2 regions of the Clostridium isatidis genome follow, and region 1 is predicted to be linked to the other one. Evidence: predicted binding sites of a transcription regulator. Region 1 holds the regulator's gene; the other holds the start of a gene.

Region 1 (9,599 bases):
ATCCTGGAACCTTAGATGAGGAAAAGCTAATTGTAATGAAAAATTGTGGAATAAATAGAATTAGTATGGGATTACAGGCGGTTCAAAATTCGTTATTAAAAGATATTGGAAGAATTCATACTTTTAATGTTTTTGAAGAAAATTTTAAATTAGCTAGAAAGGTTGGTTTTAATAATATAAATGTTGATCTTATGTTTGGATTACCTTCTCAAACTGTAGAGGATTGGAAAGATTCCTTAGAGAAAATAGCTTCCTTGGAACCAGAGCATATATCAGCATATAGTTTAATAGTTGAAGAGGGAACAGCTTTTTATAAACTTTATGAAAAAAATAAATTAATACTTCCTTCAGAGGAAATGGAAAGAGACATGTATAAAATAACAAAAGAGATTTTAAATTTTTATGGTTATAAACAATATGAAATATCAAATTATGCTAAGGATGGATTTGAGTGTTATCATAATAAGGTTTATTGGAGAAGTAAGGAGTACATTGGCTTGGGATCTTCTTCGGCTTCTTTTATAGACGGAAAAAGAATAAAAAATATTGAAAATGTTAAAAAATATATAGAAAAAGTAAATGCTGAAGAAGCTGTAACTGAGGAAATTTATTATAATTCAAAGGAAGATAATATAGAAGAATTTATGTTTATGGGACTAAGATTAATAGAAGGTATTAATATGGAAGAATTTAAAAGAAGATTTAATATTAATATTATGGATATTTATAAAAAAATAATTGAAAAAAATATAGAGAAAGATTTGTTAGAAATAAAAGGAGGCTATTTAAGGCTTACAGAAAAGGGAATTGAATTATCTAATTATGTAATGAGTGATTTTATTTTAAACTGATAAGATATTATAAGAAAATTGTAGCAATTTAGAGATAAATATATATAATTTTAAATTTTTAAGAAAAATATATAAAATCTAAACCTTAATATAATTGACAAAATATATAAGAAATACTATATTTGTATTGTAGTCATTAGCACTCGGGCGGAACGAGTGCTAACAGATAGAGGTGATAGAATGACTATTATTGATGAAAGAAAAATAAAAATACTTCAGGCTATCATTAATGACTATATACTTACTGGAGAGCCAGTAGGATCAAGAACAATAGCTAAAAAATATAATTTGGGTGTTGGTTCTGCTACAATTAGAAATGAAATGGCTGATTTAGAAGAAATGGGCTTACTAGAACAACCACATACTTCTTCAGGTAGAATACCTTCTAATAAAGGATACAGATTATATGTAGATAAATTAATGGGTACTGGAAGTTTAACGAAGGAAGAAGAGCTTAGAATAAAGGAATATATTTTAAAATCTGCAATGCATGAAGTTGATAAGGTGGTAAAAGAAGCTTGTTCTTTATTATCAGAGTTGACTAACTTAACTACAGTCGTTAAGGCTCCATCAGTAAAAAGCAGTTATATAAAGTCAATTCAGTTGTTTCCAATTGACAATCATAATTTGGTTTCTGTAATAGTGGCAGATAATGGTGTTATTAAAAATCAAATTATTAGATTGAGCCAAATGCCAGGAAAAGAAACTATTCAAATGATCAATGAAGTATTAAATGTAAGATTAAGAAATTTATCTATTGAACAAATTAATTTAGAGGTAATTAATAAAATTAAAAATGAATTATCTGGATATGATGAATTATTTAATGCAATTCTACCAGCTTTATATGAAACTTTAAAAGAATCAGAAAAGGAAGAAATTTTTGTAGAAGGAGCAACAAATATATTTAATTATCCAGAATATAACAACATAGACAAAGCTAAAGAAATAATATCTTTAATAAATGATAAAGAAAATTTAGTAGACTTAATTGAGCCTTCAAATGGTATAACCATTAAAATTGGAGAAGAAAATAATTTTCCAGAAGCAAAAGATTGTTCAGTTATATCTGCACAATATTATTTTAATGGTAGACCTATAGGAACAATAGGATTAATAGGGCCTAAGAGAATAAATTATTCAAGGGTCGTAGCCATAATGAATAAGGTAATGATTGAGCTAAATGAAAGCTTGAAAAATCAACTATTAGAATAAAAGAGATGAGGTGTTGTTTTGGAAGATAATAATAAGCCATTAGAAGACTTAGTTGAAGAAGTTAAAAAAGATGAAGAAGTAAATAATAAAGAAGTAAATTCTAATGGAGAAACAGAAACAAATGAAACTTCTGAGAAAGCAGAAGAGGCTTTAGACGAAAATAATGAAGATAAAGAAAGCGAATTAGAAGCTATGAGAAAATTAAAAGATGAAAACAAAAGACTGAATAATGAGTTGGAAGCATTAAAAGATAGACTTCTCAGAGTTTCAGCGGAATATGATAATTATAGAAGAAGAACTACTAAAGAAAAAGAAGGAATCTATAGTGATGCATGTAGTGATGTATTAAAAGAAATGGTTCCTGTTTTAGATAATTTAGAAAGAGCAATGACTGTTGACGGAAATTTAGATGACTTTAAAAAAGGAATTGAAATGACAATAAAGCAATTTAAAACTGCTTTTGAAAAATTAGGCGTGGAGGAAATTGATGCCAGTGGAAAGTTTGATCCGAATTTTCATCAAGCAGTTATGCATATAGAAGATGAAAACTATGGAGAAAATGAAATTGCTGAAGTATTCCAAAAAGGATATAAAAGAGGCGAAAAAATAATTAGATATACTATTGTAAAGGTAGCTAATTAGTTAAGTATATTGTAAAACATAAATCTTTAAAATTTTAGGAGGAAAAATTATGGGAAAAATTATAGGAATAGATTTAGGAACAACAAATTCATGTGTTTCAGTTATGGAAGGTGGCGAACCAGTTGTAATAACAAACTCAGAAGGTTCTAGAACAACTCCATCAGTTGTATCTTTCCAAGCTAATGGAGAAAGACTAGTAGGTCAAGTAGCTAAAAGACAAGCGATTACTAATCCAGATAGAACAATAATATCAATTAAGAGACATATGGGAACTAACCATAAAGTCAACATAGATGGAAAAGAATATTCACCACAAGAAATTTCTGCAATGATTCTTCAAAAAATCAAAGCTGATGCAGAAGCATATTTAGGAGAAAAAGTTACTCAAGCTGTAATTACTGTTCCAGCATACTTTAACGATTCAGAAAGACAAGCAACAAAAGACGCTGGTAAAATAGCAGGACTTGAAGTTTTAAGAATAATAAATGAGCCAACAGCGGCATCTTTAGCCTATGGATTAGATAAAATGGATACTAACCAAAAAATCTTAGTTTATGATTTAGGTGGTGGTACATTCGACGTATCTATTCTAGAACTTGGTGATGGAGTATTTGAAGTGTTAGCAACAAATGGAGATACACACCTAGGTGGAGATGATTTTGACCAAAAGATAATGGATTATATTGCTGATACATTTAAGGCTGAACATGGAATTGATTTAAGAAATGATAAAATGGCAGTTCAAAGATTAAAAGAAGCTGCTGAAAAAGCTAAAATTGAATTATCATCATCAATGCAAACTAATATTAACTTACCATTTATAACAGCAGATGCAACTGGTCCAAAACATATAGATATGAATTTAACTAGATCTAAGTTTAATGAACTTACTAGTGATTTAGTTCAAAGATCAATTGAACCAATGAAGAAAGCTCTAAGTGATGCTGGACTTTCAATTGGAGATATTGATAAGATTATTTTGGTTGGTGGTTCTACAAGAATTCCAGCAGTTCAAGAAGCTGTTAAGAACTTTACAGGAAAAGAACCATCTAAGGGAGTTAACCCAGATGAATGCGTAGCAATGGGTGCTGCTATTCAAGCAGGTGTTTTAACAGGAGAAGTTAAAGATGTATTATTACTAGACGTTACTCCGCTAACACTTGGAATTGAAACTTTAGGTGGTGTTGCTACTCCATTAATAGAAAGAAATACTACAATTCCAACAAAGAAGAGTCAAATATTCTCAACTGCTGCAGATGGTCAAACATCAGTTGAAATTCACGTAGTACAAGGTGAAAGAAAGATGGCAGCTGATAATAAAACCTTAGGTAGATTTACTTTATCAGGAATTGCACCTGCACCAAGAGGAATTCCACAAATCGAAGTAACTTTTGATATAGATGCTAATGGTATAGTAAAAGTTTCTGCATTAGATAAGGGTACTGGTAAAGAAGCTAACATCACAATTACAGCATCAACTAACTTAAGTGAAGAAGAAATAGAAAAAGCTGTAAAAGAAGCAGAAAAATTTGCAGAAGAAGATAAGAAGAGACAAGAAAAAATAGAAGTTAAGAATAATGCAGATCAAGTAGCTTATCAAACTAAGAAGACTTTAGATGAACTTGGTGATAAAGTTTCAGCAGAAGATAAAGCAACAATTGAAAGTAAATTAGATGAGTTAAATAAAGTTAAAGATGGCGAAGATATAGAAGCTATTAAGAAAGCTATGGAAGATTTAAATCAAGCATTCTATGCAATATCATCAAAGATATATCAACAAGCAGGAACTCAAGGTGCTGATCCAAATATGGGTGGTGCAGGAACTCATCAACAAGGACCAACTGATGATAATGTAGTTGATGCAGACTTTGAAGTGAAAGATGATAAATAGTTGTAACTTAATTTACTAGTATATATAATAGGAGGGAAGGCAGTTGTCGTCTTCCCTTTTCTTAAGTAAAATATAAATTAGTGTTATGTTGGCTGTTACTGCCGTCTACAGAAAAGGAAGTTAGGTTACAGCAAGAGACATAATAAAGTAATAAAGATAAATGGTGGTGAAATAGATGGCAAACAAGGACTATTATCAAATATTAGGCTTAGAGAAAGGCGCTTCAGAAGATGAAATAAAAAGGGCCTTTAGAAAGTTGGCTATAAAATATCATCCGGATAAAAATCAAGGAGATAAAGAAGCGGAAGCAAAGTTTAAAGAAATAAATGAAGCTTATCAAGTTCTTTCTGATCCAGAAAAGAAAGCAAGATATGATCAATTTGGAACAGTTGATTTTGATGGAAGTGGATTTGGAGCCGGTGGTTTTGGCGGTTTTGACTTTAGTGATTTAGGTGGATTTGGAGATATTTTTGATACCTTCTTTGGGGGAGGAGCTTCTAGCAGAAGAAGAAATGGTCCGCAAAGAGGTGATGACTTAGAATATATATTAAACTTAACTTTTGAGGAAGCAGTTTTTGGGGTGGAAAAAGAAATATCAATTAATAGAAGTGAAGCTTGCGATGCTTGTAATGGATCGGGAGCAAAAGCTGGTACTTCACCAAAAACATGTCCTACATGTCATGGAACAGGTCAAATAAGAGTACAAAGACAGACACCTTTAGGAAGTTTTGTAAGTACTTCAACTTGCAGTCATTGTGGCGGTACTGGGCAAGTTATAGATACACCTTGTTCTACATGCCATGGTAAAGGTAGTGTAAGAAAAAATAGAAAAATATCTGTTAATATACCAGCTGGTGTGGATACAGGGAATGTAATGCCTCTTAGAGGTCAGGGAGAACATGGTAAAAATGGAGGCCCAGCAGGAGATCTTTATATTAGAATAAAAGTTGCTCCTTCTAAGAAGTTTACTAGAAAAGGCAGCGATATTTATATAGATACCCATATTTCTATGGGGCAAGCAGCTTTAGGAGTTGAAGTTACAGTACCAACAGTCGATGGAGATGTTAAATACAAGATTCCGGCTGGAACTCAATCAGGAACTTTATTTAGATTAAAAGGTAAAGGGGTTCCTAGGGTAAATTCTTCAGGTAGAGGAGATCAATATGTTAAAGTTATAGTAGATATTCCTAAGAATTTAACTGAAAAACAAAAAGAAGCTTTGAAAGCCTTTATGGAAGCTTGTGGAGAAAAAATTACAGAAGAAACTGGTTCAAAAAGAAAATTAAAAAATCTCTTTAAATGATATAAGTTTTAATAGCAGTTTTGTAGATTTTTATATAATTAAAAATCTGCTTAACTGTTATTTTTTATTTTAAATATCGGTAATATAAATTAGATTTATAGATTAAATAAAAATGATAATAGATATTTAAAAGTATGATAGGTATATATGTGGCAGAATTTGAAATAATAATATAGAACAAAATTAATATTTAAGGAGTAGATAAAATGGCGAATGTAAAATTTAATGGAGAAGGAATGACTTTAGTTGGTAAAATTTTAAATGTTGGAGATAGTTTTAGTGATTTTACTGTAACAACAAATGAATTAAAAGATTTTACCTTGAGTGATACCAAGGGTGTAAGAATCTTTTTAACAGTACCCTCTTTAGATACCCCAGTTTGCAATATGGAAGTTAAAAAATTTAATGAAGAGGTAGCTAAGTTAAATGGTGTTACCTGCTATACAATTTCAATGGATTTACCATTTGCTCAAAGCAGATGGTGTGGTAATGAGGGAATTAAAAATGTAATAACTTTATCAGATTATAAATATAGAAGTTTTGGGGAAGCAACAGGATCTTATGTAAAAGAATTAGGTTTATTAGCAAGAAATTCTTTTGTTGTTGATTCACAAGGAAAAGTAACTTTTGTTGAATATCTAGAAGAAATAACTAATGAACCAAGTTATGGTAAGGTTTTAGAAGCTGCAAAAGCAGCCAAATAAAAAAGCGCTTAGCGCTTTTTTATTTTTTAGTTTATCATAAATTATTCATTTTCATTTATTAATTGTCATTTAGTTAAAATAAGTGTAAAATAATTAATTAGTCAAAGAAACTTTGAAAGGACTGATTTATTAATGGAAGGAACTTGGATAGAAGTTAGAGTGTTAACTAATAGTGAGGCTTTAGAACCTATTTCGGGAATATTTTATTCATTAGAATGTAAAGGGGTAGCCATTGAGGATCCACAAGATATTTTAGGAAGAGAACAGGGACTGTTAACCTGGGATTTTGCTGATATAAATATTTTAGAACATAAGGGAGAACATGCAGTAGTTAAGGCGTATTTTGCTGAAGAAGATAATATTGATGAAGTAATATCTTATGTTGAAGAAAAAATAGAAGAATTAAAATCTATGGGAATAGATGTTGGTTTAGGAAAAGTAGAAAGTGAAAAAATGTATGAAGAGGATTGGGCTAATAACTGGAAGAAATATTATAAGCCAGCGAAAGTAGGGGAAAGACTTGTAGTAAAGCCAATTTGGGAAACTTATGAAGTTAAAGGTGATGAGTTAGTAATAGAATTAGATCCTGGAATGGCTTTTGGAACTGGTGATCATGAAACCACTAAGATGTGTATGCAAGCTCTTGAAAAGTATGTAAAAGAAGATAGTATTGTATTTGATGTGGGATGTGGTTCTGGAATACTGGCTATAGCTGCAGCAAAGCTTGGAGCTAAAAAAGCAATAGGCGTTGATTTAGACCCAGTTGCAGTAGATTCGGCAAAGCAAAATGTAGAATTTAATAATTTAGATAATATAGAAATTTTAGAAGGAAATTTAGTAGAAGTAATTGATGCTAAGGCAGATATTGTTGTGGCTAACATAATAGCTGAAATAATATGTGTGTTAACAGAAGATGTTAAAAGAGTTTTAAAGGAAAATGGATATTTTATTACATCTGGGATAATCCATGATAGAGTCGACATGGTAGTTTCAAAGTTAAAATCTGTAGGTTTTGAGATTATAGAGATAAATAAAGATGGAGAATGGAACTGTATAGTTGCTAAATTAATATAGGATTAAGGGGATTAGAACAATGCATAAATTTTTTACTCCTAAAGAAAATTTTATAGATAGCAAGGCAAAAATTTTAGGTGATGATGTAAAACATCTTTATAAGGTATTAAGGCTTAATGAAGGGGATAAAATAGTTTTAAACAATTGTGAAGGTGAAGAATTTTTATCTACAATAGAAACAATAAGTAAACAGGAAGTTATTGTATCTATAGATGAAAAACTTAAAATTAATAACGAAAGTAGAATTAAGATTTATTTATTTCAAGGCTTACCAAAAGCTCAGAAAATGGACCTAATAGTTCAAAAAGGCACAGAATTAGGGATTATAGAATTTATTCCAACTATAACAGAAAGAGTAGATATAAAGCTTAAGGGTGAATTTAAAAAATTAGACAGGTTAAATAGGATAGCTTTAGAAGCAGCAAAACAAAGTAAAAGAACAGTAATACCAAAGGTAGTATCTCCAATAAGTTTTATGGAAGCTATTGATAAATTAAAAACTATGGATTTAATAATTGTGCCTTATGAAAATGCAGAGGATTTTGGTATAAAGACATTATTTAGAAAATTAAATAATGAATTAGAAGATAATATTTTAAATATAACAGATATTGGAATATTAGTTGGTCCAGAAGGCGGCTTTGAGGAAGAAGAAATAAGTAAATTAAAAGATAGTGGAGCATATATAGTAACATTAGGTAAAAGAATTTTAAGAACAGAAACAGCAGGATTTGTATGTGCTTCATTAGTTAATTATGAATTAGGAGATTTAGGAGGAAAATGATAATGAAGGTTGCATTTTCTACATTAGGTTGTAGGGTTAACGTATATGAATCAGAAGCTATGGCAGAAAAGTTTATTAGAGAAGGTTATGAGGTTGTTGATCAAAGTGAAGTAGCAGATGTATATGTTATAAATACTTGTACTGTTACAAATATGGGAGATAAAAAATCAAGGCAAATTATAAACAAAGTAAGAAGACTAAATGAAAATGCTGTTGTTGCTGTTGTAGGATGTTATTCCCAAATGGCACCTCAAGAAGTTTCTGCTATACCAGGAGTAGATGTTGTATTAGGAACAAGAAATAAGGGCGATGTAGTTTATTATGTAAATAAGGCAAGAGAAGAAGGTAAACCACAAGTCCATGTAGAAAGTGTACTTAAAAATAAGAAATTTGAAGCTCTAAATATTGAAGATTATCAAGATAAAACTAGAGCTTTCTTAAAGATACAAGATGGATGTAATAGATTTTGCAGTTATTGTATAATACCTTATTCTAGAGGCTCAGTATGTTCAAAGGATCCAAAACAAGTAATTGAAGAAGTAAATAAGTTGGCAGATCATGGATTTAAGGAAGTAATATTATCAGGTATCCATACAGCATCCTATGGTTTAGACCTAGAAGAAAAGATCAATTTAATAGATATTATAGAAGAAATAGAAAAAGTGGAAGGTATAGAGAGAATAAGAATAGGATCAATTGAACCAGCTTTCTTTACAGAAGAAGTAATAGAAAAAATAAGGAAATTTAAAAAGTTATGTCCGCATTTCCATCTATCTCTTCAAAGTGGATGTAATAGTACCTTAAAGAGAATGAACAGAAGATATACGGCTGAAGAATATAAAGAAACAGTAGAAATGCTTAGAAGAACATTACCAGGGGTATCAATAACTACTGATGTTATTGTAGGATTCCCAGGAGAAACAGAAGAAGAATTTAATGAAACATATGAATTTTTGAAGGATATTAAACTTGCAAAAACTCATGTATTCAAATACAGTCCTAGAAAAGGTACAAAAGCTGAAAAAATGGAAAATCAAATAGATGGAATAACAAAGGATAAACGCAGCAAAATACTTATAGAATTAAGTAATAAAAATGAAGATGAATTTATAAAGAGTTTTATAGGGCAAAAAAT
Region 2 (9,599 bases), 1.3 Mb from region 1:
AAAATTGTAAAATACTGTCGCCTAAAATCATTGATATAAATGTTCCCAGAGCTATATAAGGTCCAAAAGCTATTTCAGATTTTCTGCCTTTAACTTTTAATATTAAAATAATACTTGCTGCTATTCCTGCTATTACTATTCCTAAAAATAAAGCTACTAATATTAACCTTAATCCCAAAAACAAGCCACATAAGGCTGCAATTTCATAATCTCCTTCACCCATTCCCCTTGTTATTTTTACTATTAGAAAGATAATTAAAAATCCTACTATACATCCTAATAGCTTATCTTTATAATTTATCTCATTAAAATAGGCTCCAAGAGTTATATAAATTATTGCCAAAATTAAGCCAAAAACTATAGTTGATGTATACACTTCCATAGTTTTAAAATCTATAGCAGAAATAACTATTAATAAGGAAGAAAAAATTGAAAGAAAAATTGTACTTATACTAATTCCATAAAAATAAAATATTACAACATATATAATTCCATTTAATAGTTCAATTAAGGGATATATTATAGATATTTTTTCATTACACTTTCGACATCTGCCCCTTAAAAATATATAACTAAATATGGGAATTAAATCGTAAGCTTTTAAATTATATCCACAGTTTGTACAATGAGAAGATGGAAAAGCTATTGATTCTTCTCTAGGTATTCTATAAATACATACATTTAGGAAGCTTCCAATAGTAATTCCTAAAATAAATATAATTAAATACAATTAGTTCACCTGCCTTGCTATTCTCGGTCATTGCTGTTATTTATAGATTTTAATTAATTATTATTATGTTTTTGTTCCATTAATTATAACACTAATAAAAAATAAATACTGTTTATTTAAGGTATACTAACTATTTTTTATTTTAACAAACAATTTCCGAACAAATATTATATTACCATTTTATTTTTTGTTTGGCAATATAAGGATAAATTTTTCTAAAAAATATTAAAATTTTTACTATATTTATTTTTCATACTGTTTTTTTATTATAAATTTTTAAATAAATTATTTGTGAAAGATTAAATTTTAATAGTTTAATATTCAAAATATAAAAAAAAGGAATATGATACTTCTTATATAAATCAGCATCATATTCCTTTTATTTAAGTTTTTTTTTGATTAGTACATTCCTTCCATTCCTGCACCAGCTGGCATTGGATTTTCTTTTTCTGGAGCATCAACTACTGCTGCTTCTGTAGTTAAGAATGTTGCTGCAACTGAAGCCGCATTTTGTAGTGCTGATCTTGTAACCTTAGTTGGGTCAACTATACCAGCCTTAATCATATCAACATATTCTCCTCTTAAAGCATCGTATCCAATTCCTGCTTCTGAATTTCTAACCTTTTCTATTATTACTGAACCTTCAAGACCTGCATTAGTTGCAATTTGTCTCATTGGTTCTTCTAATGCTCTTACTATAATGTTTATACCTATTTGAGTATCTTGTACATCAGAAGTTACCTTAGCTACTTCGTTAATTACATTAACATAAGCAGCTCCACCACCTGCTACAATACCTTCTTCAACAGCTGCTTTTGTAGCTGCTAAAGCATCTTCTATTCTTAATTTCTTTTCTTTTAATTCTGTTTCTGTAGCTGCACCAACCTTAATTACAGCAACTCCACCAGCTAATTTAGCTAATCTTTCAGTTAATTTTTCCTTATCAAATTCTGACGTTGTTTCTTCTATTTGAGCTCTTATTTGAGCAACTCTTTCTTTAATATCTTCGCTTGAACCTCTACCATTTACTATAGTAGTAGTTTCTTTAGTTACTTTTACGCTTTCAGATTGTCCAAGCATATCTAAAGTAACATCTTTTAATTCTATTCCTAATTCATCTGAAATTACCTTACCACCTGTTAATATAGCAATATCTTGAAGCATTTCTTTTCTTCTATCTCCAAAGCCTGGCGCTTTAACTGCAACACAAGTGAAAGTTCCTCTTAACTTATTAACTACTAATGTAGTCATTGCATCGCCTTCAACATCTTCAGCTATTATTAATAATTTCTTACCTGATTGAACTATTTGTTCTAATATTGGAAGAAGTTCTTGTATGTTAGATATCTTTTTATCTACTATTAATATATATGGATTATCTAGTACAGCTTCCATTTTTTCTGTATCTGTTACCATGTAAGCTGATACATATCCTCTATCAAATTGCATACCTTCAACAACGTCTAGTTCTGTTCCCATTGATTTTGATTCTTCAACAGTAATAACACCTTCGTTACCTACCTTTTCCATTGCATCAGATATTAATTTACCAATTTCCTCATCTGCTGCAGAAATTGCTGCAACTCTTGCTATATCTTCTTTTCCATTAACAGGCTTTGAAGCTTTCTTTATTTCTTCAACAGCCTTATCTACAGCCATTTTAATACCATTTCTGATTAAAATTGGGTTAGCTCCAGCAGTTACATTTTTTAAACCTTCTCTTATAATTGATTGAGCTAAAAGAGTTGCTGTTGTAGTACCGTCCCCTGCAACGTCATTTGTTTTTGTTGCAACTTCTTTAACAAGCTGAGCTCCCATATTTTCATATGGATCTTCTAATTCTATTTCTCTAGCAATTGAAACACCGTCATTAGTGATAAGTGGTGCACCAAACTTTTTACTTAAAACAACGTTTCTTCCCTTTGGGCCTAATGTTACTTTAACTGTATCAGCTAAAGCATCAACCCCTTCTTGCATCTTTCTTCTTGCGTCTTCACCGAATTTAATCAACTTTGCCATAATCTGAACCTCCTTATTCTACTATAGCTAATATATCTTCTTGTTTTAAAATTGTATATTCTTCTCCGTTTACCTTTACATCTGTTCCTGCATATTTTGAATAAAGTACTTTATCTCCAACTTTTACTTCCATATCACATCTTTTTCCATCAATTATTGCTCCAGGTCCTACAGCCACAACCTCGGCTTCTTGAGGTCTTTCCTTTGCAGATCCAGTTAGAACTATTCCACTTTTTGTAGTTTCTTCTGCTTCTAACTTTTTAATAACTACTCTATCTGCTAATGGTTTGATATTCATAAAAATCCCTCCTATAATTCTGTTAATCATTTTATGGTTGTTAGCACTCATTACATTCAAGTGCTAACAATGTTATAATAATCTTTTATTTTTTTAAAATCAAATTGTTAAAATTATACTATCTAGCTATATATTCTAAATATTGAATATTTTCAGTAAATATCTTTATTTTTCTCACTCTTTTTATATTTTGCTTTATTTTTTATATACGGGAACTCATTGTATTATTATATTACTTCTAGTATCTTTTTATTCGTATCTTCCAGCAATTTTATGCTAGCCCCTAAAAGGATCCAAAATATTGGAGCTACCATAATTACACTTATATTGAAAAATCCCTGAAACATATAACCTAATATTGTTAAAAAAAGTATTTTACTAATATAATTTCTTCTATTCTTAAAAAGCATTATAAGAATTGCACCTAAGAATATTGAATACAGCAACAAACTGAATATTCCATTACTAACAGCATACTCAAGATACTCATTATGAGATTTATCAACCACTTCATTAAATTTTAATATATGTTCCATCATTTCTTCTGGATAATCATCAGTTAATCTATTTTTCAACGTATCTGGTCCATATCCTAATAACGGCTTATCAATAAATGCTCTAAAGGATATCTTTAAAATATTAGCTCTAGCCCCTGCTGAATTTATCAACTCGCCATCTTCAGAAAACACTATTTCCCTATCTGCCCTTTTTAGAACTTTATTATCTGTAGTTAAATTCAAAACGCCAAAAATTACTGTAAAAGAAATAAATACTAATAATGCTCTCTTAAGCAAATACTTCTCTTTTAATATAAATAATAATCCTATAAATGAATAAATCAGAAAAGCAAGCCATCCTCCCCTTGTTAAAGTACACAATAAAGCTGCAAATAATATTGAAGAATAAATAAGATACTTACTTATACCTTTAAAAATATATATTGAAACTGATAAAAATAAAAAAATACATAAATAACTAGAGAAAAAATTTCTATGCCCTATAAAGCCAATACTCTCATTACCAATTATTTTTCCAAACATCCAATATTGCACTGGATCAAAACCGTAAAACTGAATTACTCCATACAATCCCATAATGCATGAAAAAGTTAAAACTATATTTATTAAAGCTTTATTTATTATTAAATATTTAGATGATAATAAAAAAAGTAATATATAAATACAATAAATAAAAAAGCCTTCTCCCCTTTCATGATTTCCCATAAAAGCAACGTATTTGTATGGTGATAATATGCTTGGAATAAAAATAGTCAGAAGAAAGACTAATGCTAGCTTATGATATAAATTAAATTTTGTGAATTTTAATTTAATTAATGAATATAAAGAAAAAATTCCTATTATATAAAGAAACATTAACTTTCCCATAACATATCTCGGTGAGGATACATTTACAACTATAAAAGGCATTATTAAAATTACAGAATATAAAATTATATTTACTAAAGTTTCAGTTTCTATTTCTTTTCTGAATAAAGCTTTTAAATTTCCACTTAAATTTTTCATAAAATCCCCCGTAATAATTTATTAATTTACTTTTTTTTACTTAATAAGAATTATAAGTAATTACACGCTCATATTAACATTATATATTAATTTTCCATTCAAAGAAAATAGAATTAAAACTTTAATACAAGAGGGGACTATTACATTCTTAAGAAAATACTATTATGTAAATAGGAAAAAAGAAGATTGCTGACAATCTTCTCTTTTTTCTATAAGTTATTTTTATATATAATCTGAAACTAAAAATTTAAGCTTTTCCATTGCTTCCACAAACCATTATTTTATGAGCAACAATTTTTTTCATAGCTTCTTTTCCTGGTGTCATGTACTTTCTTGGGTCATTTGCGGTTGGGTTTTCATTAAAGTATTTTTTAACTGCATCAGAGAAAGGTATTTTTAAATCTGTTGCTACATTTACCTTACAAATTCCAAGAGATATTGCTTTTTTAACTAATTCATCTGGTACATCTGATGCTCCATGTAGAACTAATGGTACATCTACCATATCTCTTATTTCCTTTAATCTATCAAAATCAAGTTTTGCTTCCCCTTGATATAATCCATGAGCTGTTCCTATTGCAACTGCTAAGGAATCTATTCCTGTTCTTTCTACAAAGTCTCTTGCTTGCTCAGGATTAGTATATTTAGAGTCTTTTTCATCTACTATTAAGTCGTCTTCTTGGCCACCTAATCTTCCAAGTTCTGCTTCTACTGTTGCATCAAACTTATGAGCATACTCAACTACTTCTCTAACAATTCTTATATTATCTTCATAGTCTAAGTGAGATGCATCTATCATTGCTGATTTAAAGCCTAAGTCTATAAAGTGTTTAATTGCTTCAACATCTTCATAATGATCTAAGTGAATTGCTATTGGAATATCATACTCTTTAGCTGCAGTTTCAGCCATAGCTACTATATATTCTCCACCTGCATATGCTATTGTTGATGGTGTTCCTGCTAAGATTACTGGTGATCTTAATTCTGCTGCTGTATCTACTACTACTTGTAATGTTTCTAAATTATGAATATTAAAAGCTGGTATAGCATATCCTTCTCTTTGAGCCTTTTTTAACATTTCTCTTGTTGATAATATCTTCATATTTATTACTCTCCTTTATCTCAAATTCATTTCTTTCTTTCACTTTAAAAAGGACTTATCTTTAGTTCTAATCTTATAAAAAGCTTTTTATAAAAATTTAAACTTGTTTATCGTACTTGTGAATAATTACTCCCTTAACAACTCTATTAACAGTACCATCTGGTCTTGGATTATCTGGTGAAATTCCTAATCTCATTGAATTAAATAATCCAAACATTTGTCCGAATAACATATAATTAAACGCTGTATAAACTTCTGGAATTTCTTTACCATCAATTTCTATATATTTATCACATAAACCATTTAATTCTTCATTTTTTGTATAACTTATAACTGCTAACTTGTGATTTCCTACATCATTATGAATTTCTCTTATAAGATCCATATCATAAAGATTAGTATATTTATTAGTAGAGTTCATAAATATTACTAAAGTTTCGTCATTTATTATTGACTTTGGACCATGTCTAAAACCTAATACTCCTTCGCTTAGACTTACTACTCTTCCACTTGTAAGTTCTAGATTTTTAAGACACATTTCTTGAACTAAGCCTTTTAATACTCCCGAAGCTAAGTAAACTACTCTTTTTGCATCTAAATTAACTAATTCTTGCACATCTTGCCATCTATTTTCTAAAATATAATTTCCTTGTTTAACAACAATATCAACATATTTTTTAGTTTCATTTAAATTATCAATATCAAATATTAATAATGTTGCTAATAACATACAGCTAAAGGAACTTGTCATTGCAAAGCTCTTATCATTTGAAGCTTCTGGCATTAATATGCAAAGGTTATCATCACTGTTTACAGCCCTCTTTGCAAGTTCTCCATCTTTATTACAAGTAATAACTAGTTGGGCAATGTCCTTTACATTTTCCTCAAATAAATCGTATGCTCCAACACTTTCAGGGCTGTTTCCTGATCTTGCATAAGATACAAGAATTGTTGGTACATCTTCTTCAATAAATTCTGCTGGATTTGATACTATGTCAGTGGAAGCTATAGCTTCTACTCTTAAATTTAATTTTTTTGCTAAATATAGATATATAGTATCTCCAACATAATCTGAAGTACCTGCTCCAGTTAAAACTATTCTAGTATTGCTTTTTAATTTTTTATTTAAAAAAGTCTTTATTTTTTCCTCATTACTCTTCACTATGTTATAAGTTTCTTCCCATAACTTTGGTTGTTGCCTTATTTCTGTAATAGTATATTCTGCACCTAGTTCCTTCATTTTTTCTTCATTTATTCCAAAAATCATTTTAAATGCCTCCTTAATTGATTTCACCTTTTCACCTTATATCTTTGCAATAGATACGTATTTATAAGTAAAAAATATATATAATCTGAAATTAAATTTCAGCTACATCAATTTTATTAATTAAATCATTAACAACTTCTTCTTTAACAAAACCAGTTTCCTTCTCTAATGCATTTGCAGTTCCACAAGCTGCAGCAAGTTTTAAAGTATCTTCTATACTGTATCCCCTGTGTAAACCTATTGATATTCCAGCTACATAGGAATCCCCTGAGCCAACTGGATTTACTGCCCTAATTTTAGGAACTGTTACTCTATAAAATTTTCCATCATAACCAGCTATAGAGCCTTTTGCTCCAAGAGATATTACAACAAAGCTTATACCCATCTTTTGAAAATTCTTTATTTCATCAATTGCATCTTGCTCATTTTTTATTTCTTTACCTCTTATTGACTCAATCTCATCCTTGTTAGGCTTTATAAAAAAGGGTTTTCCTTTAATTCCTTCTAATAAAAGGTCTCCACTGGTATCTAGTAAGAACTTTTTATTTTTGTGATTAGCAAGTTCTATTAAACTCCTATAATAATTTTTCTCTACATTTCTTGGTACACTTCCAGATGCCACTATGACTTCAGCCTCTTCTATTAATTCAATATATTTTTGGAAAAAGTTTTGTTTTTCTGTTTCACTTATTTCTGGACCTGGTTCTAGTATTTCTGTTTGCATGTAATCATCTGTTATAAAAGCTAAACATTCTCTACTATCTCCCTTGATCTTTACAAAATCTTGCTTTATACCATATTCCTTTAGTTTTTCCTCAATAAATTCTCCAGTTTTTCCACCTAAAAATCCAGTAGCTATACAATCTTCCTTCAATATAGTTGCAACATTAGCTACATGTATCCCCTTGCCTCCAGGTGTGTTTTCTACGGTTCTTGCTCTCATTACTTTTCCCTTTTGTATATCTTCTATCTCATACCTTTTATCTACTGAAGTGTTAAGGTTTATAACTAATATCATGATTATTTCTCCTTATATTAAATATTTTGATATTTATATAGAATGACTTATTTATTTTTTATTTTAGTAAAAGCAATAATATCGATAATTACTGTATAAAAACTATATACTGAACCAATAATGCTTAAAATTAATAGTAATATATTAAAATTTTGCTGCATTGCATTTATAATTAAAAGAACACTTAATAAAGCATAGGCACAGGCTTTCATAATTATTTTATCTTTTGCTTTACTTTTAACTAAGGCCTCTAACTTTGAAAGCTTACGCTCTCTATTAAAGTTTTTAATTACCTTTAATTTTTTTAGAAAGACAAATCTAAAATACAGTTCAACTAATAGAGATGCTCCAAATCCTAGCAGTAAGGTATTTTGAAAAGTTTTAAAATAATCACCTAATAAAATTACAAAAATAAATATTATTGAATATCTATAGTAGAAAACTCTAAATTTTTGCTCCATTTCCTTAGATACAATATATCCATTTTTATCAAATAGGTTATAATAAACAGTATCTCCATATCTATCTAAGTAAATATTGCTGCCAGATAAATTCATAGTATTCTTTTTCACTATAACATCGCCTTTCCTAAACAATATGTTTGAAGCACTGAATAATCATCATTAAGAACTACTAAATCGCTATCATATCCAACACCTATTCTTCCCTTGCGCTTATCTACTCCTAAGCATTTAGCAGGGTTAATTGTGCATGAATTTATAGCATAATTAAATGGCACCATAGCATCTTCAACTAATATTCTAAGACCTTCATTCATCTTTAGAGTTGAGCCAGCTAACCCCTTAGTTTCTACTAAATGAGCACTTCCGTCTTCATAAATTTCTATTTCATTTCCTCCAAAAATAAATTTAGAACCAGGTTCAAAGCCCTTTGCCATTAAAGCATCTGTAACCATAATTCCATAGTCTGGACCCTTTGCATTAAAGAAATTGTATAAAGCTACAGGAGTTGAATGATTTCCATCACAAATTATTTCACCATACATTCCCTTAATTCTTAAAGCTGCTCCAACTAATCCATTCTTTCTATGATTATATGGAGTCATACCATTATATACGTGAGTTTGAGATCTAGCCCCATGAGCAAAAGCAAATACAGCTTCTTCATAGCTGGAAGCTGAATGTCCTATGCTAACTACTATATTGTTATTGTATAAATATTCTGTAAGAGCATAATCTTCATCTACTTCTGTTGCTAAAGTTACATATTTTATAAGGCCTTTTGCTGCCTTTTGATAATTTTGAAATTCTTGTATAGTTGGTTTAACTATATATTCCTTTGGTTGAGCTCCCTTATATTCCATATCAAGATAAGGCCCCTCAAAATGAATTCCTAATATTTCTGCCCCTTCATATCCATCTTCTACTACTTTTGCAACATTACTTAAAGCTTTAGTAAGAACTTCTTTACTTTGAGTTATAGTAGTAGCTAATAATGCAGTAACCCCTTCATTTACTATCCTTTTAGTCCAATTTCTTAATCCCTGTTCATCAGCATCATTTGTGTCAAAACCATAGGCTCCATGACAATGAATATCTATAAATCCTGGAACAATTCTTTTGTTACCATAATCGTAATTTACTTCTTTTTCGTTATAAGAATAAATATTTACTATTTTATT

The links. The regulator HrcA, encoded in region 1, represses chaperone genes, less so after heat shock. The targets are predictions, from matches to a motif close to TGTTAGCACTCNNNNNNNNNGAGTGCTAACA.
Region 2: the regulator HrcA is predicted to act here: its motif matches at 3,086-3,116, upstream of groES (co-chaperone GroES).

What each region holds. Positions count from the first base shown of each region.
Region 1 covers NZ_CP016786.1:1,965,798-1,975,396, reverse strand. Annotated here, with positions in the region: gene hemW (radical SAM family heme chaperone HemW) at 1-851, shown strand, start outside; gene hrcA (heat-inducible transcriptional repressor HrcA) at 1,032-2,066, shown strand; gene grpE (nucleotide exchange factor GrpE) at 2,085-2,708, shown strand; gene dnaK (molecular chaperone DnaK) at 2,758-4,599, shown strand; gene dnaJ (molecular chaperone DnaJ) at 4,775-5,902, shown strand; gene tpx (thiol peroxidase) at 6,109-6,606, shown strand; gene prmA (50S ribosomal protein L11 methyltransferase) at 6,739-7,680, shown strand; gene BEN51_RS09365 (RsmE family RNA methyltransferase) at 7,700-8,464, shown strand; gene mtaB (tRNA (N(6)-L-threonylcarbamoyladenosine(37)-C(2))-methylthiotransferase MtaB) at 8,467-9,599, shown strand, end outside.
Region 2 covers NZ_CP016786.1:376,543-386,141, reverse strand. Annotated here, with positions in the region: gene BEN51_RS01930 (prepilin peptidase) at 1-730, opposite strand, end outside; gene groL (chaperonin GroEL) at 1,130-2,749, opposite strand; gene groES (co-chaperone GroES) at 2,763-3,047, opposite strand; gene BEN51_RS01915 (O-antigen ligase family protein) at 3,275-4,570, opposite strand; gene BEN51_RS01910 (tagatose bisphosphate family class II aldolase) at 4,818-5,672, opposite strand; gene BEN51_RS01905 (SIS domain-containing protein) at 5,770-6,939, opposite strand; gene pfkB (1-phosphofructokinase) at 7,031-7,957, opposite strand; gene BEN51_RS01895 (hypothetical protein) at 8,005-8,529, opposite strand; gene nagA (N-acetylglucosamine-6-phosphate deacetylase) at 8,529-9,599, opposite strand, start outside.